One region of the Paenibacillus campi genome, then DNA from elsewhere that is predicted to be linked to it. Evidence: riboswitches for the same ligand, from Rfam matches in the RefSeq annotation. Region 1 holds a riboswitch; each other region holds the start of a gene.

Region 1 (5,155 bases):
GGTGCGCTACGTCTGCGATCGCTTCTGCCAGCTCACGATCCTCATTGAGCTTTACGAGAAAGGTGCCGCCCGCTTCTTCGGTCAATTTTTTCCATGAATTATAATATTGCTGCATATTCATATCCAGTTCACTTACCGGCTCGCTAAGTACGCTAAGTACAATTAGCGGGGCATGCAATAGCTCTGCCAGGCGAATGCCACGCCGGATTAGCCGCTCCCCGTTTACACTGTAATGAACACCAACCATAATTTTCTCTCCGCTCATTGCGATAACAACGCTCCTTTAATCCGTAATAGAGTGTTCTTCAGCATAGCTGCGCGGTCGTTTCTCTTTGACTTTGACAAAATCGTAAAGTTTACCGCTGTATAGCCATTCGTGTGCAACTATAGAGGCACCGGGCAGACCTTATCCAGCTATGCCGCCACATTCGCCCCAACTGACTGCCGATGCTGACTGGCTACATGCGCTAATACATAGATAGCGGCTGTGCTGAGGTGACGAACACATTGACCGTAATGAATGTGCAAGGTATAGCCATTTGGCGTCGATTACGATCTTCTAGCTTGACTGTGGTACATTTAAATTTTGGCTCTGTATTCACATTGCTATCGTGCAGAACGTGAAACAGATTTAAAGGTAAGCTTCATCTCGGTCAATGCACTAGGGCGTGGCTACACTAACACGCCATGCTTGCGTACACGCCCTAGCTCGTCATGCAAATGCAAACCGGATATCGAGCGATCTACTTACGCATTCTCCTGTTGCCCTGCCGCTCACCCTTTATAGACACTTAACCAGCATAACTCAAAAAGAATAATAAGATTGGCAATAATAACTAAGAAATTCCCGCTCCGTAGGCGGTACTGTCATTCCTGCCATATGATGAATATGCCGCCGTATCGACTCGCTGCTCGGTGTATCCGAGCTTTCGCTCAGCGCCTTTTGCCACGACGCCAGTGCCTCTGCTGCTAGATGAGTACGTGTAAAGCCCCATTGCTGTTCATACTGGTGTATCATTGCGAACGCTTCTGCCGCTTGCCGTCGTTTCAAATGTCGGAATACTTGTCCCCACTTGATCAGATCAAGCTGTGCTGCTCCATCGGAAAACTCAAACTCTGCCCACCCGAACGCACCGCTGCCTGCGATACGCAGCAAGCCGCAATGCAGCGGACGATACGCTTCTGGCAAAGCGAGTTTTGTCTGATCATACAAAAACAGCTCCAAACGGTGAATATGCGCCTCAACGATGACGGATTGGGCACGTACAGCAGATGGAATGAGCGGAATGACAGCAGATTGCATACAAGGATGCACTCCTTTACATGTAAGGTTTAGTTGTGAGCCATCATAGGTCATTTTGCAGTGGACGTAAATGGCGGATAACTACGTTAGATTGTCATGTACGTCATTGGCGAGCCATGTAATCGGATTCATTGTATCGATTCACGGTAATTCATAACGAATGCTCCGTTTTACTCAATTTGATATAAAATTAGAGCATTCATCAAAAATATGACGCAAGCGAGCGAAAATGGAAGCAAAACGTTGACTGTACACTGCGTAATCAACAAATAGCTACAAAATGCGAAACTGTGCGTCTTTACTTTGTCAAGGCAGGAGAGTATGATTCGTGTCAAGTTCATAAATTACGGTGTACGACATAAATTGGCGCCGTAACCAGCTTAATGTCCGTGTATGCAGGCAAATCCGTCTGTAGCCGGAGAGCGGGGGAACCAGCGAACAGCTCGTAAGCGGAACTGTTCAGGGGTGAATCGGTACGGTAGCTGTCCAAACGTGCAGTCTACAGTCTGTAGGGAGACTCTTACTTCCGAATCCGTCAGCTAACCTCGTAAGCTGAATATAAGAGAGGCGACAATGATCATGACATCCGGTAAGCACAGCTATGCCTGTGTGTGGAATGTTTGAGAAGCTGGCGAGAAATCTCTTGTGCAGCTTCTTTTTGTTTGCCTTCACCCAATTGGAGGAGAAAGAGATGGAGTTGGAGCAGGAATCGGAGCTACCGAAGGAGTATGTGCTAGTATGTCCAGCGACGCGTGCAGGGGAGCAGTTTATGCAACTGCTTAAGATCAAAGGGATCGACTTTATCGCGCTCGTAAACAGCTATGCAGACAAGGTAAAACTGGAGCGAATGGGTGTGACTCATGTGCTGTTGCTTGATACACAGCGACAGCAAGAATGGACGATTCCACCACTGGCGGTCGGCAAAGTGTATTTGTTTGAACGCAGCTTGCCGCTCTGCTGCCGGTACATTCAGATGTGCCGCACATGGACGAGCGAACCGATCTATGTGATTACCGAAAGCAGCAATTCACGCATGATCTACAGAGGGCTTGGTGCCGATCATATTGTGCATACGAATGGCGGCAGTGTCGCCTTTTTGCTCTGAATAGCATCGCAGCTGTACACCCGAATGACGCGTAGTGTGCGCATTCGGGTGTACAAGTTTACACGATAATTCCGCTACGCATACACATACGTTGCAGCTACACAGCATGACTCCCTTTTCTAAAAGGAAGGGCGTTTCCAATCAATGGAAATGACAACATATTGCTCGCTCCCATACATGTACACGATTAAACCGCTGCGGTCGCTCGGCTGTAACATTATATCCGTACAGCTATACAACCGCTGCGATGGAAAGGAAATAAGCGAATGAGCGAACGAATTGCACTGATCGCAGGCGCTACCGGGCTAGTAGGACGCGCACTAGTCGATGTGCTGCTGCAAAACGAGACGTATGATCGCATCAAAGTGCTCGTGCGCCAAGTCGTACCCGAGTGGCAGCAGCACGAACGCTTGCAGCAGCTTGTTGTCGATTATGATCATCTGGAACGACATGCCGCCAATCTGCAAGCGAACGACGTATACTGTTGCCTCGGCACAACGATCAAACAAGCAGGCAGCCAAGCGCGCATGTATGAAATTGACGTCACCTACCCGCTGCGGTTGGCAGAGCTTGCGCGCCAGCAAGGAGCGACGCATTGGCTCGTCGTAAGTGCGATGGGCGCGGATGCCAGCGCACGCATTTTCTATTCCCGTATAAAAGGTGAACTGGAGCAGCAATTGCGTACGCTCGGCTATCCGTTTCTATCGATCGTTCAGCCCTCATTACTACTCGGTAAACGTGAGCAGTTTCGCGCTGGCGAGCGAGCCGCTGCGGTAGCATCCAGCGTATTGTCGCCGCTGCTGCGCGGCAATCTTGCCAAATACAAGCCGATTCAGGCGGAGACGGTAGCGCGGGCGATGTATCGTCTTGCATTGGAGCTGCAACGAGGGACGAATGTGTATACATCGAGCCAATTGCAGCAGCTCGGTTCGGAGTGAAGGGCGGTAGGATGGAAGGCAGACATAGGCACGAATCGTTATCATATCTTATGAAAAACACATTGGAGTCGTAGCATGAGAACATCGCTGCTCTGCAATAGCAAACGGCTTATTTAACACGGTCAAGCTACTAGCTTATGCTGCCCAACTCACTGTACGTCACATGACAGAGCGGCTACAATAGTAGGATGGACTCGGCTATTTTGCGTAGTGAACGTAATTTGCCGGGCAATTTACATGTGCGGCTACGAGCTGCGATGAAACGGAGAATGAATACAATATGTCACAGATGGATGCCAAGCAGGCTGCTTCATTAATTGAGAAATGGATCGCTTTTTACGATATGGATAATCCGCAGGCATGGGATCGAGACGACTATGCCTTTGTGCAGCAAGCGTGTCGCGATATGCGTGCGGCAGTGCAGACGCTGCGCGGCAAAGGAAATACCGTTGCCGCGCAGCAACGCAAGCTGGCGGATGGGCTGGAGGAATTTATTGAAGATTCATTTATGGATGATCCGCATGAATGGGAGCCGGAAAACCGTGCTTTTGTCAAACAGGCGATGGAGGCGCTACAGTATACGGCAGCTCAGCTACGCAAATCAGCCCCTGTTGCTGGAAAGCCTGTGCCAGGTGGTGCCAAGCCGCATAACCAAGCTGTGCACAGCAAGACGACTGCACGCCCAAATGTTACGCATAACAAAGGTACCAACCATCGTGCTACGAACCAAAGCGCTACTAACAAGAGCAGCACAAACCGCAGCGCCACCTATACAAATGCTACCCATCAAAATGCTACCAGTAACAACAGCACAAACAAGCATAGTACAAGCAAAAACGCTGCAACTAGAAGCACCGCAAGTATAGGCGCACCGCATCGGGCTGCTACAACAGGCAAACCCGCTACAGGCAAAACGAACAACAGCAACACGTACAAGCCTACCACTGGCAAAATCAATGAACAGGCAAACGGACAAGGTAAAAGCGGTCGTAAAGGCAAACCCGGAGGACGTTAAGTTCTCGGCAATAGTGGGATAGTGTTTTGTTATGCCACACCTCTTTTCACTGCATATCGTGCTTGAATAACGCAAACACGATAAGTATAGTGTGTTGCTATGCCCACCTTTTTTGTTGCACCCGTGTTTACATGCACAAACACTATAGGAGGCTGATATGAACAGTAATCCAGATATCGAACAAGCGGCGCTGGAACATGTCGTTCAGATAGAACTTTGTCCGGCTGCGGACAAACATATTATTTGCAATATGTATCCTTTTTATTTGTATGATTTATCGGAAATATGGGAACGGCTGCCGAATCGGTATGGCGTATTTGAAGACGATGATCATTGTGCTACACTTGCTCAGCAAAGTGAGATGTTTCATATTTGGTGGCGTCATCCGGGCACATTGTTTCCATTTTTGCTTCGTGTAGATGGAACGCCGGCAGGTTTTGCGCTTGTCTCGACACCGCCGTACGTACCGACAGGGGAGCAGGTCGATTATTTTTTGCATGACTTTTTCCTGATGCGTCCGTTTCGTGGCAAAGGCATTGCGCAGCAAGCGGCTAAACATGTGTTTGACACCTTTGCAGGACGCTGGGCGTTGCATACGAATCCAACTGGACGCAATATGCATACCCGCCGCTTTTGGCGCCAGTTGCTGACGGATTATACAAGCTACAAATACGATGAGCAGCCGTTTGAATCGGATGAACAGGAGCAATTTTTGACGTTCCGGTTTGTCAGTCATGCGGCGTCAGCGTCAGTGTAATTTCTATATAAAATAATAATCCGATCATCAAAGCTGC
Region 2 (5,155 bases), on a different contig from region 1:
TCCAGTTTGCGGGCGGTAATTTCCTGTTTGGTCTTTTTTAATGAATCTGCCTGCGCTTTACCACGTCCTTCTGCCAATGCTTCGGCAAAGTTGGCAAACAATATCGTCAGCAGCAAAATGAGTGCAACCGCAATATTAAAACCTCTCGACACCGAATCGCCAAATGCGCCCGGTATAACAATCAGCAGCAAGCTAATAAACAAACCGACTTCGACTACAAACATAACCGGATTTTTCATCATAACGAGCGGATTTAATTTTATAAAAGATTGCTGTAATGCCTTTGTGATCAAATCCCGGTTTAACACGGAAGCTTGATTTTTCATTGCCGATTCCTCCACCTAATTATGCTCAAATCGATATCGTTAAACGAATAGACTACATCGTTATGTCCACTATACTATCGCCTATGCTCACAGTGTCAGCTGCTCGGCAATCGGCCCTAATACAAGCGCTGGGAAAAAGGTGAGTGCACCGACGACAACGACGACGACGATAAACACACTGCCAAACAGCGCCTGATCAGTACGCAATGTACCACTGCTTTCCGGTACCGGTGTTTTCGCCAACATAGACCCCGCAACTGCCAGCAGTGTAACCATCGAGAAGAAACGGGCAATCATCATCACAATCCCAGTTGAAATATTGTAAAATGAAGTCGTATCATGAATTCCCGCGAACGTCGATCCATTGTTAGCAGCAGCAGATGTAAATTCATATAATACCTGTGTCAATCCGTGAAAGCCAGCATTGCTGATCGTATCTGGAAACCAAGTCAGCGCCATCGTCGTTGGAACGAGCACCAATAGCGGCTGGACGAGCAATGTGACCGCAATCAGTTTCATCTCTTTCCCTTCCACTTTACGACCGAGAAATTCAGGGGTACGCCCTACCATTAGCCCAGACAGGAAAACCGAGATCAGCGCATACATCAACACATTCATCATCCCGACACCTGCACCGCCAAATACTGTATTGAGCATCATATTGCCCAGCGTAATCATGCCGCCAATCGGCGTTAACGTATCATGCATCGTATTAACAGCACCTGTCTCCGAGGCGGTCGTCACGACCGAATACAATGAAGACTGTACAACGCCGAATCGCACCTCTTTGCCTTCCATCGAACCTGCACTATGCTGCAAACCTAGTTGATTAATGAGCGGATTTCCCTGATGCTCGGCATACAGCGACGAGCTAAGCATCATGAGAAACATAATCGCCATCGATACAAACAGCACCCGTCCTTGCTTCGGATTGCCAACGATTCGTCCATACGTAAATGGCAGCGAGATTGGCACGAGCAACATTAAGATAATTTGCAGCATATTGCTAATTCCGTCCGGATTTTCAAACGGATGCGCCGAGTTAGCTCCGAAAAACCCACCGCCATTATTGCCCAGTTCCTTAATCGCCACAAAGCTGCCGACCGGTCCCATATCGATCTGTTGCGGTGTGCCTTGCAGCGTCGTTGCCGTTACCGACGATTGCAGCGTCTGCGGCACACCTTGACTAATAAAGATCAAAGCTGCCACTACACATAACGGCAACAAAATACGTGTAATCGCACGTACTACATCGACGAAAAAGTTCCCCATCGGCTTGCCAGCCAAGCCACGCATAAACGCCATCGCTGCTGCAATCCCGGTTGCCGGTGACACAAACATCATAAACACAATCGCAGACATTTGTGCAAATAATGATAACCCGCTTTCCCCGCTATAATGCTGCAAATTAGTATTGGTCAAAAAGCTGATTGCCGTATTAAACGCCAGCTCCGGACTCATCGCCGCAATATGCGCTGGATTAAGCGGCAATTTATCTTGCAAACGGAAGATCGCATACACGATCAATGCCATCACCGTATTGCTGACGAGCAGTGCGACGACATATTGCTTCCACGTCTGATTATGCTGTCGAATACCACCCAGCTTGTAAATCAACTTTTCCAGCGGACCAAACGAGCGATCCAGCTTACCTGGTTTATCATCCATTGCACGGGCGATATAAGCTCCCATTGGACGCGCCAACAACAGCGCGATTAGTAATGTTACAGCAACTCCGATATATGACCACATACTCACTCACTCTCTCCTGCCTGTTTAAAATTTTTCCGGATAGATCAGGGCGTAACACAGATAGATTAGCAAACTTGCAATTATAAGCCATAATAGCCAGATCATTGTTCTTTCCCTCGCTCCCCGATCACACTGGATGACCAGTTGCCCAGCCCACCAAGCGCGAATGCCATGAGTACAATCAACAATATCATCACTATATCCATCATGATTCATTTCCCCTTCAACATAAACATGCGTAATCTTGAACAGAAGCGCTGGTTGAATGCTACTTGAGCGCTACTTACATCGCCGCAATCGGTCAGATTCCCGAAATTAGGCGCAAAAAAAGAAGCCTCGGTAAAAATCGAACTTTTCACCGGGCTTCTTCCATGCGTAACTGGACTGTCGCAAATGATGCGCAGACGAGGTGGCATAAGCCGGATATAAGTTCTTCCTAAGCGCTGACGAGGTTAGCTGTCGGGTTCGGGCTGGAAGATTGCCCGTTCCGGCATCGCCGGAATTCACCCCGTGTCAGCTGGCTGCATAATGCAAACACAGACCGACGATTGGTTCCCCCGCTTTCCCACTACTGCAACCGATCAACAACAGGTTGGCAGCCGGGAAATTAAGCGTATATGTGCAAAGAGCAAAATTGAATCGTTTAACGCTAAACCGTTGTACATTTTTCAATATGAATTCGATACTTGTATGTCGGATCGTTTCATAACAAAACACCAAGCGTGTATGCACTGTGTCATGACGGCACAAGTTTCATACGCATCTCCCGACTTTCGCTTACGAGGTTAGCTGTCGGATTCGGACGGTGAGAGTCGTCCTACCATCAACACCGCTCCCAGGTTACTGGTACTGACGGATTCACCCCTGCCTGATGTCAGTAGCTCTCACACCGCTAACGTCCTGCTTATTGGTTGCCCCGCTTTCCGACGGATGCCGGAAACTCAGCCATACGAACAAAAAACGTTGAACTTTCAGTTGCTAGATATGGACAAATGCCGATTCGTATCCCCGCTCTGTGCGCTGTACCGCTCGTCCTTACAGTCTGGCATAGCATCATCGTGCTTTCCTGCTGTCATACGTTTCCAGCAGCGTGACTAAAGCGGTGTAACGTGCGAATCTCTAAATCCTGAACTGTATATTACTCCTGTAATTTCGAAGTGTAAAGCAGATCAAAAAGGCAAAAAAAGCCGTGGTTTCCCACAGCTTTCTTTTTTGAAAATACAGCAAAAGGATAGCTCTCGCAAGCTCCTTTTTACTCTGTATATCGCTTATTATCTTTAATTTTACATTACGTTTCATCTTTTTCATTGTATGTTTCATATCGTTTTGCAAACCGATATGTCATTATTCGCAGTTAAGATTTAAGATACGTTTAGCATGAAACGACCTTAGCTCCATAGTGGGCAAGCAAATGATCCAATTGAATTTGTACCAGCGGCAAAACCCGTCCTTGTACATCCAAACCGGGCATACTCGTTTAAGCATAGTAACGTCCATCATATTGGACGGAGAAAGCGACAGGTTGTTGAAACGCAGTTTGCAACAACTCCACTTGAGCGGCGTCGCCCGTAAAGCTGGACAATGTGGACGATTGAGCGATCGTTTCCAGATTGGCGATCCCGTTGTCTCCTGCCAACTTAAGCTTTTGCAATGACGGCAACGCAGCCAAACCGGAAATGTCGTTCACTTCCAAATTGGCAAGTGTTACTTGTTTTAACTGTTTAAAATGTTGCAAATGCTCCATATTTGCCCATTGTACACCGGTTACGGTTAACGAAAGCAGCGGCAGCTTGCCAAGCGCTGCCCATTGTTCTGTATCCCATCCGTTTGCATCGATCACGGTCAAATGTTTAAGCCTGTTCATCTGTCCAAGCACTTCCGCCTGCTCCCAATCAGGGGAGGAAATGCTTAAACATTCCAGCGTCTGAATCGCCAGCAATGGGCGATAATCATGCGCCGGAATACGCTCGCACTCCAGCTCGGTCAGACGCGTTAGCCTGGCAAGTGGTTCCAGTGTCGTAACGTTAGTGTCACTAATGTTTAACTGACGCAAATACGGCAATTGCGCGAGCGGTGACAGATCGCATACCGGATTGTGGAGCAAATACAATTTCTTCAGCTCCCGGCAACCTGCCAGCGGAGACAGATCAACAATTTCATTGCCGGACAAACTTAATTCACGCACTTCCGTACACGCTGCAAGCGGCGTAATATCGCTTAATCCTGCATTTGGCAAATACAGCTGATACCGCCCTGTAAATTGCGCTGCTGAACTATACTCACGCTCAATACGCTCCTGCCATTCCCGTGGCAATGCCGCTGCCCATGCAGCCAGCTCAGCGGCAGATTGCTGCTTATTGGCTGCCCATTCCGCTCCAAATGCATACTGCTGCGCATCACGCAACAAACGCGCTTGCCCATCACGTCCATACATCCAATAAACGATACCGTCCTCTTGCTCAATCGTATAATTACCGCTCTCCAGCACATGATGCATAAAGCGAATAAATTCACCTACATCACGCGCAATGACAAACTTCGTTTCTTCATCGCGCCCAAAATTAATAACTTGCCCGACGATGCCATTAGGCCCTGGATTCAGATCGACCCCCAGATGATTACCACCGCCATCGTGACAAAACGGAATCCAGTGGCGATTAATGTACTGTTCCTGAATCCAATCCGCCGGAATGGAATAATGATCGCCTAGATCGGCGTATTCTTCCTGCAAATCCGACCATATTTTCCATTCATGAACCATTTCATCCAACGTCAAAAATTGCAGCCCAAAAAACAACCCCGGCCCGCTATGTGCCTCACCATTATGAATGCGATACAACCGTTTCAGTGGTTCAGGGAAAATAACGCCCATCGCTTGCTCTGCCTGCGCAATTTCCATGTCTTGCGCCGGTGCCAGCAAGCTTTGCTCCAGACTGCCAAGCCTCATATGCAGCCTCGATTTGATCTGCTCGATCCATGTTTCGATCATGCGGTTGCCTCCTTACTCTGTTAAATTCAAGATGATTCGTATTGGACAGCTAACCGTCGCTCTACGTATACTATGTACGTAATACAGC
Region 3 (5,155 bases), on a different contig from region 1:
GATCATAAATACGCTACCGCGCGGAATACCGCCTGACAGCATCTCATCCAGCGTCGAAATGCCGGTCGATAACACTTCCGTTTCCCGTGTCAGTGTCTTATCCTCCGCCATCGACAGCGATGGCACAATGTATACACCCTCATTTAGAAACTTGTACGTATGCTCGCCTTCCATAATGCGTGTACCGCGCATTTTCAACACTTCGATCGTACGCTTGCGGTACTTTTCCATCAACGGTTTTAGTGACAAACGCACGATACCGTCGCATATATAATTTTCAAACGGAATATTCATTTCGGACAGCTCTGCATATTCACGGATAAAAAAGGACGTCAGATTGTGCTTGCGCATAATGTTGCGAATCGTATACACATTGTTGCGCGCATGCTCCTGCGTGCTAACCATGCGGAATAAGCTAATGCTATCGATCACGACACGCTTACAGCCGATCTCGTTCACAACCGCTTCAAAAATACCGTTAGGCAACAGCATCTGATCCAGTAAAATATCCGGCTCCATACAAATAACGCGCAGCCGATTCTCACGCTCCAGCTGACGCAAATCCCATCCAAATCCGCTCATATCTTCGTAAATCTGTTCCGGCAATTCCTCAAAGGTGATGTAAATTCCCGGTTCATTGAAGCTAACTGCACCTTCTACCAGAAATTGCATCCCAATCGTCGTCTTTCCGGTTCCAGGTTCGCCCTCCAGAATCACTACAGCTCCCGCCGGGATACCACCATGCAAAATCTCGTCTAGTCCGGGGATACCTGTATGAACAGCATTTGCCTTGTGCATATATTGCTCCCTCCATCTGTAGAATAATTTTAGTCATGCAAGGCGTTAGCTTTTCCTACGAAGATGACTGTACAGCAATTATAACAATGGATCACAGATTCACCAAAGCTATTTTCCAATTTCACAGCGGGATCAAAGGTTTTAATCATTTATACCCGATTTTTTTAGAATATGATAATATTTTTTACCTAAAAAGTTAATATTTTGAATATCTACCATAATAAACAGAATAAAAAGAGTGACTACGTAGTGTATAAGTATGCAGCGATACTGGAAATCGAATTGGAAAAAGTTTATTGCCGCTTCGCCGGCTTGTGTCACCCCTATGCATATTTACGGATCGCTTGATTATAACGATGAATAGTTCAGCAAATTTACCGATACAAATAGCCGACTGCTAACTTCAGCAATGAATGGCAGAAGCTACAGTCGGCATATGAGGCGTTTATTAACAAAGGAAAAACGGATACGATACCATTACGCACGGAGAGTGACAACGCTGCAAAAGCGGAGTTCGCTCGCTTGATCATTTCAATCAACATTCTCGCACAGAGAGTGACCCGCTCGCCCTAGTAGATTGATTAGTACTCGTCCCATTTCAATCCACACTCTCGCACGGTATATGATCGTCACGTACGCCGTTTCATCAACCGCTTTAACCTTCCAGCGCCTGCTTCATCTCATCGGGAGAACGATTCCACCATTGTTCATTATGGCTCACAAGCAATGTTTTCAGTGCTGCTTTATGTTCAGGACCAAGCTCACTCAACATGATGCGACGCTTGATCGCATAATCAAGCTTATTGACATGATCGGCAAGAATTTTCCAGCCTTTACGATTTTCTTCATCAATCCACATCTCGCATGCGGTTGCACCGGCATAGCTTCCGCCTTCTGGCTGCTTATCGACCGCCACCCAGACGAGCCATACTTGGCGACCGCCTTCCAGCTCGTCGCGATTCGTCGTAAATTTGATCCCGCGCTCCACTTTACTTTTGGCGTGCATAGCACCGATATCGATGCGCGCTTCCCCTTGATCAATAATAATAGGAGACACATTGTTCAAATTAATCGCCCCTGCACCAAATCCTTTATGTTTGCTACTTTTGGTGCTGCTGCTAATAATATTGAGTGACATCGATTTTTTGGCAGGTTGATTTTGATCCATATTTTGATCCATATTAAAAAATACTCCTTTTCTGTTCATAATTTATAATAGCTGCCGATATAAAAAAGGTGCAGCGGTTGCTATGCTCCACATGACTTCACTGATCATTGCTTTATTTTATAACGATGGATAAACATAGGCTGTTATAACAGAGCGTAAACGTATCTCCCTGTATAATAGAACATCGATCATAAAATAACCTGATCAGCAGTCGAGGCACACTAGCTGCATAAACGATGATCATAACCTATTCACGATTATGTTGCAGACTACTCATGCACGGTAAGCTTCAGTTTTAATTGTAACATTATTGTAGCGGATTGGACGCGAAAAACCAACGGAATCCCCTGTTGTCACTTCACTAAGCATAATAACCGTCCTTCGATTCACTGTAAAAACGCTACAAAAGATGACAAGTCTACAGTGCGATTTAAGCATCGCTATAGGTCTAAAATCATAACTGCAATCGAAAAAGCAGGAGTTTCTACTCAGAAATTAATTTTTTTTAATGCTTATTATCCCTTTAGTGGCGCGGTTTTCACAAAGTTTCTCATAAATGCGACAAAATTTTTCACAGAAAACTGTGCCATAGACATTGCCAAAGTAAAAAAGCTTTGTTAGAATAAACCCAGCGAGTTTTTAGTAACAACTTTGTAAACTTTAACGAATCGCTTGTAACTATTGTCAGTAAAGCCGAAAATTGTTGTAAAAGTTGGATATCGTCGTACGGTGCATTAATCTAAGTGTAAAGCCAAATTTCGTGGCACCGGAAAGCGGGGGAACCGTTTTGGGTGAATTGATCTTGCAAGAGAGGGATCATAGGGGAAACCTTCTACCGAATCCTTAAGCTAACCTCGTAGGCATTGGAAGGGGACAAACGATTTAACATGAAAAAGAAACTAACCGCCGCACTCATGGGATTCGCAATTGCATTTACTGTTATGGGGAACAGCAGTGCACATGCAGATTCCAGAATGGACCAGATCATTGAACCAGCAATGGGAACACCGTACCGCATCGGGGGAACATCGTTCAACGGTTTCGATTGCTCAGGCTTCACTCAGTATGTATTCAGTAAAATGAACATCGATCTGCCACGTCAATCCACGTCGCAATATCAGGTTGGCGATCCAGTAAGCAAAAGCGATCTGCAAGCCGGTGACCTCGTATTTTTCAATACGACTGGAGCAGGAGTTTCACATGTAGGCGTTATGGTCAACAGCACTCAATTCGCACACGCTTCTACATCGAGAGGTGTACGAATTGATAATCTTAGCATGGATTATTATGCTGAGCGTTTCGTCGGTGCTAAACGTGTAATGAGCAACTATTCGTACAACACGTTTGCAACTGATAATTAATCCCACTGTTATGCAACTTTGACAACAATGAATCGACTATCGATACGAACCGCGAAGGATTCCCGCCAGAATCTTTTGCGGTTTTTTTATTGCTGTGGCGTCTATACTTTATAAACGAAGTGTATGCCGTTTAAGTTACACTTTATACAAAAAAAGTTAAAATAAAAATAAATAAACTGTGCAATTATGTCTACTTGTTATTACCCGCTCATAAATTATGGTAAACACGTTTTCCATAATTTATTTGATAATTTTAGTTTATATTCTTATATTCATTCGCATTTGAAAGGAGCTTGTCGATGCAACCTGCATGCGTACTGCCTTTTTCCGTCGTACCGATGAGTACAGAGCATGCCGCACTTATTTGTAAATGGCATTATGAGCCACCTTACAATATTTATGGCTGGTTGCCGTGGGAACAAATGCAGCAACTGGAAATTGAATTCGGTGATCCACAGCTACGTGAGCAGCAATATGTTGTCATACTCGATCGTACTGGTGAGCTGTGCGGATTTGCGCAGTTTTTTCCGTTAGAAGGAACGATTCGGCTCGGTATTGGCATGCGCCCTGATCTGTGTGGGCATGGATATGGGGAACCATTTATGCGTGCCATCACCGCAGCGGCAATTTCGCGCAATCCGGAAGCAGAGATCGATCTGGAAGTGCTCACCTGGAATCAGCGCGCTATCCGTACGTACGAGAAAGCAGGCTTTCATATTACCGATACGTACAGTCGGCGTACACCAGATGGGATGAAGCCTTTTTATTGTATGGTCTATGACGAAACAAACGAACATACATCATAATTGACATATAGCTCTGTAACGGTTAACACATTGCTTGTCATCGATCAAAGATCAGACAGGATGAGCAACATATACTATCTATAAGTGCACAAGTCTATAAGTGCACAAACGATTGTATGCCAACTGTACAGTCGCTGTATTTGACCCTATTGATAGATGTAGTTTGGTTTATATTTAGCGGTATGTAATTAGAAAGCATAACGTACATCTCTAGCAACAGGAAAGTTTGAACTGGTTTGAACAGATTTCGCAATAAGCCGCTAAGGAGAATCCTATACGTACAACTCAATGCACACAGCCTACCCGTCCATACGCCAATCGATGCGGATATTCACCAGGCGACTGTGCACATCACCTCAATCCGATAAAGCTTGCCCAGGCAAGAGCGGCTGAATGCGCTCTCATACCTGAGCAGGCTTTATGTATGCAAGCGGCAATATCGCCGTTCGATTCAGATGAGCGATACAAATGTCATTTCGGTCTCACCGATCAAAATATCAATCCGATGCGTATCGGCAGCATAGATGACAATGCCACTGCCAACATGAATGGTCGGCTCTGAGCCGAGCGCATAAAATAAATCTTCCGCCAGCGCTTCCTGTACTTCATGCCGCTCAGCTGGCTTTAACGCCTCCCATTCCTCCGCTGACATCTGAAAAAATTGATAGCCATCCGGTATCATATCCAGTGCAGCTGTCAGATCAGCGAGAATGCCTTCATAATCACGTCCATGCTTCACACCCATATTGCGCCCTCCCTTCAATCTGTCAATATTGTTACAATTGCCAACTTCTTTCCATTATAACGCAAAAAACTCTTAACAATGCATCATATTCTGTCGATAAAAAAGTATCAGCGCTTTAAGCACCCCATCATTGTAACTCCATCATTTCATGGAAGAAAGTGGTGTACGCACTACAATTATATACTCACGGACGAGGTGTATTATGCAAATTTCAACGATTATTGGCTTAATTGGCGGGATACTGTCCCTGGTAGTCGGGATGATCCTCAAAGGAGCC
Region 4 (5,155 bases), on a different contig from region 1:
TCGCTTACGCTCGCATATTCATCAAATTAAAAATAATAGCTACAATCAAGTTTCGTAAAGGAGCGTTAGGTATGAAACCGATACAGCCTTTGGATGAAGAAAAAGTGTTCAAGGACCCTGTTCATAATTATATTCACGTGCAAGACCGGTTAATCTGGACGTTAATCAATACGCCAGAATTTCAGCGTTTGCGTCGTATTCGGCAACTGGGCACATCGTATTTGACGTTTCATGGTGCTGAGCATAGCCGGTTTTCACATTCGCTTGGGGTATATGAAATTACGCGTCGCATCATTTCGCAGTTTGAGCGCAGCGGGTATGAAGATTGGCCGAGCGAGGAGCGCATCGTTGCACTCTGTGCGGCTTTGCTGCATGATCTTGGGCATGGTCCGTTTTCGCATTCGATTGAGGAAGCGTTCGAGATGAATCATGAGGAATGGACGTGCCGGATTTTGCTAGAGGATACGGAAATTCATCGTGTGCTTGAAGATGTGGAGCCTGGTTTTTCGGAAAAGGTAGCTGCTGTCATTCGTAAAGATTACGACAAAGCGGTCGTCGTTAATCTGGTATCAAGTCCGCTTGATGCGGATCGGATGGATTATTTGTTACGTGATGCGTATTTTACCGGTGTCAATTACGGTACGATCGATATGGATCGCATCATTCGTGTGCTTCGTCCGCATAATGGACGTGTAGTTGTAAAAGAAACAGGGATGCATGCGATCGAAGACTATTTGATGTCCAGATATCAGATGTACTGGCAAGTATATTTTCATCCGGTGACACGCAGTTCGGATATCGTATTACGGCATATTTTCCACCGTGCCAAAGAACTGTTCCATAACGGCTACAATTTCACATTTTTACCACATCCGCTACCTGCGCTGTTTCGTGGCGAATTAAATGTAAATGAGTATTTGTTGCTAGATGAAGCGCTTGTGCAGACGGCATTTATGCAATGGACGCTTGAAAAGGATGAAATTCTCGCGGATGTATGTACGCGTTTTATGCAGCGACGGTTATACAAATATGTAGAAACCGAATTGATCGATCTCGATACGATCGACCAGATTCGCCGTGAATTTCAGCAAGCCGGTTTGCATCCGCAATACGATCTGGAGATCGATTTTCCGACCGATTTGCCATATGATGTGTTCCGTCCGGGTGATCCGAAAAAGGAAAAGCAGATTTTGCTACTGGATCGCCAAAACAAAGTGCAGGAAATATCCGAGGTGTCTGATATCGTACGCTCAATCAGCGGTATCCATCGCGGACGCTATCATTTGTATTTTCCACAGGAGAAGTTGGAAAGGGTAAAACATAAACTGTCACGGGAAGTGGCGGACATTTTTGAGGATAAACTGGGCCCAGCACAGATGGAGTTTGAAATATAAAAAATGTATGAAGGCGATGAAAAAGTGGCAGGAATACACTTATAAAACCAACTATAAAGGAGCGTACAACCGATGTTGTTTGATACACATACCCATTTGGATTCCAAAGATTTTGATGAAGATCGCGAGCAAGTGATCGAACGTGCTTACAATAACGGGGTAACCCGAATGGTCAATATCGGATTTGACCGTGAAACGATTCCGACGACGATGCAGTTGGTAGAACAGTATGATTTTATTTATGCAGCGGTAGGCTGGCATCCGGTGGAAGCGATCACGATGCAGCCGGGCGATCTGGAATGGATTGCATCTTTATGCAGTCACGAAAAAGTGGTCGCAATCGGCGAAATCGGACTTGATTATCATTGGGATAAATCACCCAAAGACATACAGCACCGTGTGCTGCGCGAACAAATCGGGCTGGCACGCGAGCTGAACATGCCGATCGTCATTCACAATCGTGAGGCGCATGAAGATATCGTGCGGATTTTACGCGAAGAAAAAGCGAGCGAGGTCGGCGGCATTATGCATGCGTTTTCCGGCAGCTGGGAAACGGCGCAAATGTGCCTTGATATGGGCTTTCATATTTCGTTTGGTGGGCCGATTACGTTCAAAAATGCCAAGCAGCCCAAAGAGGTGCTCAAACAGGTGCCGATGGATCGTTTATTACTCGAAACAGACTCCCCTTATTTGACTCCACATCCCTATCGCGGAAAAAGAAATGAATCCGGATATGTGCGTTTAGTCGCTGAGACAGCTGCCGAGCTAAAAGGAGTATCTCTGGAAGAAATTAGTGAAATTACTACAAAAAATGCGTTGGCATTATTTGGCATTCAATGAAAACGGGAGAAAAACCACTGAGAAAACGAGCTATCCGGATATATGAATGAATTTTAACGAAAAAATGCTGAAATGTTACAAGTTTTTAACCACTTTTTAAGAAAAATGGAGTTGCCTCCTGCTTTACAGTGAGGTTGTGTTCGAGATATCATTTCATCAGTGATTTAATCTTGTTGTTTATACACGAGATTCCATGATTCGGTCTCGCTGAGTTTCCTACATAGGAGAACGGGGGAACCAACAGCTGTCTTCATTCACTTTAAACCGGCAATACCGGAAGGCAGATTGTATGATTCCTGACACAGGGTCTTTGGGGTGAATTGAGGCTACTTGCGCCATGAGCGAAGGACGTCTCACAGGGTACCATCTACATGCAGGTAGTAATTATCCGAACCCGACAGCTAACCTCGTAAGCGATGCAGAGGCAACCTCTCATTTTCTAAGTTTCCGGAAGACACATCGTCGGGAAGCCAAGGAAGAGTTGCTCTTGTACTTTTCCCTAGGCTTTTTTGTTTTGTGCAAAAGGAAGTCATCGAAAAAGAGAAGACCCGGTTTTCACTATCCGGGATCGGTATGCCGCTTGGACTGACCATGGCGCAGGCATTTTCAGCCAGAACAAAATACCGCCATACGCCGGTATTTAAACTTCAGTCGTATCACGCCTGTGAAAATTCTGATATAGTCGCGTCTATAATACACTTTCTTTACAGCAAGACGGCGAGACTATGTAAGGAGGACGGAAGAAGTGGGAATTGCTCCTTTCAAAGAAACCCATGGTTCACGCTCATCCAGCATGTCTTACGCGCTGCGTTGGAAGCAAAAAAATCTACGCTCTGTACTGCTCACTTCGCTGGCAGTCGTTGTGGTCATTGCCATGGCACTGTGGCTTATGTACACGCAGTCAAGCAAAAATATTTACGTCGTGATCGATGGTAAAGCACATATGGTGGAAACCCATAAGCTGCAACTTTCCGATCTGCTGGCGGAACAGAACATTAACGTAGCGCCCCAGGATAAAGTATCAATGCCGATGAACGGAGCAATCCAGAATGGTGATAAAGTATTTATCAACCATGCGGTAGCTGTAAATCTTCGTGCAGATGGTTACATTAAGCAGGTGTACACAACAGCCGATACGGTGGGCAGTGCACTCGATCAACTGGGCATTAAACTCGGTCCCAAAGATAAACTGGACCCGCCAATCGAAGCAGCCATTAAACCGGATATGGACATTCGTGTGACGAGAACGACTTCGGTTACGAGCGAACAAGTTGTCGAAACACCGTACCAAACGATCGAAAAGAAAGATGGCGATTTGCTGAAAGGCAAAACCAAAGTCGTTCAAGAAGGTCAAAATGGTAAAGTCGTCCAATATATCGAAAAAGTGTTTGAAGACGGAGAATTCGTCTCCAAACAAATGGTTAACAAAAAAACCGTATCTGAAGTGAAAGACAAAATCGTAGCGATCGGTACGAAAAAAGAAGAGCCAAAGCCTGTAGTCGTCAGCGAATCGGCTAGCTCTGACTCGTCTCGTTCTGAATCATCCGATTCGTCTGGCTCGGATTCACGTTCAAACAAAGACTTCTCTTATGCCAAAGTATTAAACAATGTGACGCTGACCGCCTATTCCTCTCAAGAACCGGGTCTTGGTACACGTACCGCATCCGGCACACGCGTGACGGAAGGACGGACAATCGCTGTCGATACAGACGTGATCCCGATGGGATGGTGGGTCTATATCGAAGGCATCGGTTACCGCCGTGCGGAAGATACCGGCAGCGCCATTAATGGCAAAAAGATTGACGTATATATTGATAGTCTGACGCAGGCAAGAGAATTCGGACGCAAAACCGGCTATACGGTTTATGTGATCGGCCCGGTCAAACCTTAATTTGACGGTGTAAATCGGTTGCCTGTGCTGGCACAACTGTTATATGATATAAGTATTATTAACCACGAGCGTATATGGAACCAACAGAGAAGGGGATCATTCCCCTTCTTTTTGTTTGTTGTTTTGTTATACTGAGAACAATATGAACATGATCGCGGACAATGGAAAAACATAGTCGTTCCAGTGTCCCGATCCGGAAGGGAAGCGTATCATCAGGTGATTAAAGAGGTCATTGTTGTAGAAGGACGGGATGATACTGTAGCGATCAAGCGTGCAGTCGACGCGGATACGATTGAAACCGGTGGTTCAGCCATCGGCGCGCAGGTCATTCGTCGTGTGCGGCTTGCTCAGGAGCGCAGAGGGGTTATTATTTTGACCGATCCCGATCATGCTGGAGAGCGGATACGCAAAATCGTGTCGCAAAAGGTGCCAGGCTGCAAGCATGCTTTTATACCGGAAAGCGAAGCGACGCTTAAAGGCGATATCGGGGTAGAAAATGCGTCACCACAGGCGATACGCGCAGCGCTGGAGCGTTTGCATACCGAAATGCCGGAGGCACAGACGCTGATCGATTGGGACGATTTGATTATGACCGGGCTAGTCATGCACAAACAAGCGGCAGCACGCCGGATGAAAATGGGCAATCTGCTCGGCATCGGTTACGGTAATGGTAAACAATTTCATAAACGATTGCGTATATTTGGCATTACCCGCGAGGAATTCGCGGCAGCACTTTCACAACTTGAAGCGGAGGAACAGCAATCTAATGACTGATAGACACGATATCGCTACGCCTGGACGGACGAAGGAAATTATTAACAAACACGGATTTTCGTTTAAAAAGAGCCTGGGGCAAAACTTTTTGATCGACAGCAATATTTTGAATAAAATTGTCGATGCTGCGGATTTGAACGAGCAGCGTGGGGCGCTTGAGATCGGGCCTGGTATCGGCGCATTGACCGAGCGTCTGGCGCGTCAGGCACATCATGTGACCGCAGTGGAGATCGATCAGCGTCTGCTGCCGATTTTG

Evidence for each region. Region 1 has a riboswitch for cyclic di-AMP ahead of U1I11_RS15270 (MDR/zinc-dependent alcohol dehydrogenase-like family protein). Riboswitches for the same ligand answer to the same signal wherever they lie in the genome.
Region 2: linked by a shared signal. The riboswitch ahead of kdpF (K(+)-transporting ATPase subunit F) and the one ahead of U1I11_RS15270 (MDR/zinc-dependent alcohol dehydrogenase-like family protein) in region 1 are both predicted to bind cyclic di-AMP.
Region 3: linked by a shared signal. The riboswitch ahead of U1I11_RS21385 (C40 family peptidase) and the one ahead of U1I11_RS15270 (MDR/zinc-dependent alcohol dehydrogenase-like family protein) in region 1 are both predicted to bind cyclic di-AMP.
Region 4: linked by a shared signal. The riboswitch ahead of U1I11_RS21045 (ubiquitin-like domain-containing protein) and the one ahead of U1I11_RS15270 (MDR/zinc-dependent alcohol dehydrogenase-like family protein) in region 1 are both predicted to bind cyclic di-AMP.

The regions. Positions count from the first base shown of each region.
Region 1 covers NZ_JAXSQZ010000006.1:131,814-136,968, reverse strand. The annotation lists gene U1I11_RS15280 (universal stress protein) at 1-265, opposite strand, end outside; gene U1I11_RS15275 (hypothetical protein) at 806-1,303, opposite strand; cyclic di-AMP (ydaO/yuaA leader) riboswitch at 1,692-1,872, shown strand; gene U1I11_RS15270 (MDR/zinc-dependent alcohol dehydrogenase-like family protein) at 1,995-2,408, shown strand; gene U1I11_RS15265 (oxidoreductase) at 2,675-3,346, shown strand; gene U1I11_RS15260 (hypothetical protein) at 3,627-4,361, shown strand; gene U1I11_RS15255 (GNAT family N-acetyltransferase) at 4,519-5,118, shown strand.
Region 2 covers NZ_JAXSQZ010000003.1:150,132-155,286, reverse strand. The annotation lists gene kdpB (potassium-transporting ATPase subunit KdpB) at 1-326, opposite strand, end outside; gene kdpA (potassium-transporting ATPase subunit KdpA) at 414-2,078, opposite strand; gene kdpF (K(+)-transporting ATPase subunit F) at 2,103-2,183, opposite strand; cyclic di-AMP (ydaO/yuaA leader) riboswitch at 2,506-2,702, opposite strand; cyclic di-AMP (ydaO/yuaA leader) riboswitch at 2,838-3,035, opposite strand; gene U1I11_RS09515 (SMI1/KNR4 family protein) at 3,556-5,067, opposite strand.
Region 3 covers NZ_JAXSQZ010000017.1:9,122-14,276, forward strand. The annotation lists gene U1I11_RS21375 (ATPase domain-containing protein) at 1-798, opposite strand, end outside; gene U1I11_RS21380 (YwhD family protein) at 1,454-1,966, opposite strand; cyclic di-AMP (ydaO/yuaA leader) riboswitch at 2,706-2,844, shown strand; gene U1I11_RS21385 (C40 family peptidase) at 2,854-3,327, shown strand; gene U1I11_RS21390 (GNAT family N-acetyltransferase) at 3,627-4,133, shown strand; gene U1I11_RS21395 (hypothetical protein) at 4,585-4,878, opposite strand; gene motA (flagellar motor stator protein MotA) at 5,081-5,155, shown strand, end outside.
Region 4 covers NZ_JAXSQZ010000015.1:13,743-18,897, forward strand. The annotation lists gene U1I11_RS21035 (HD domain-containing protein) at 72-1,394, shown strand; gene U1I11_RS21040 (TatD family hydrolase) at 1,467-2,234, shown strand; cyclic di-AMP (ydaO/yuaA leader) riboswitch at 2,430-2,665, shown strand; gene U1I11_RS21045 (ubiquitin-like domain-containing protein) at 2,980-4,125, shown strand; gene rnmV (ribonuclease M5) at 4,342-4,899, shown strand; gene rsmA (16S rRNA (adenine(1518)-N(6)/adenine(1519)-N(6))-dimethyltransferase RsmA) at 4,892-5,155, shown strand, end outside.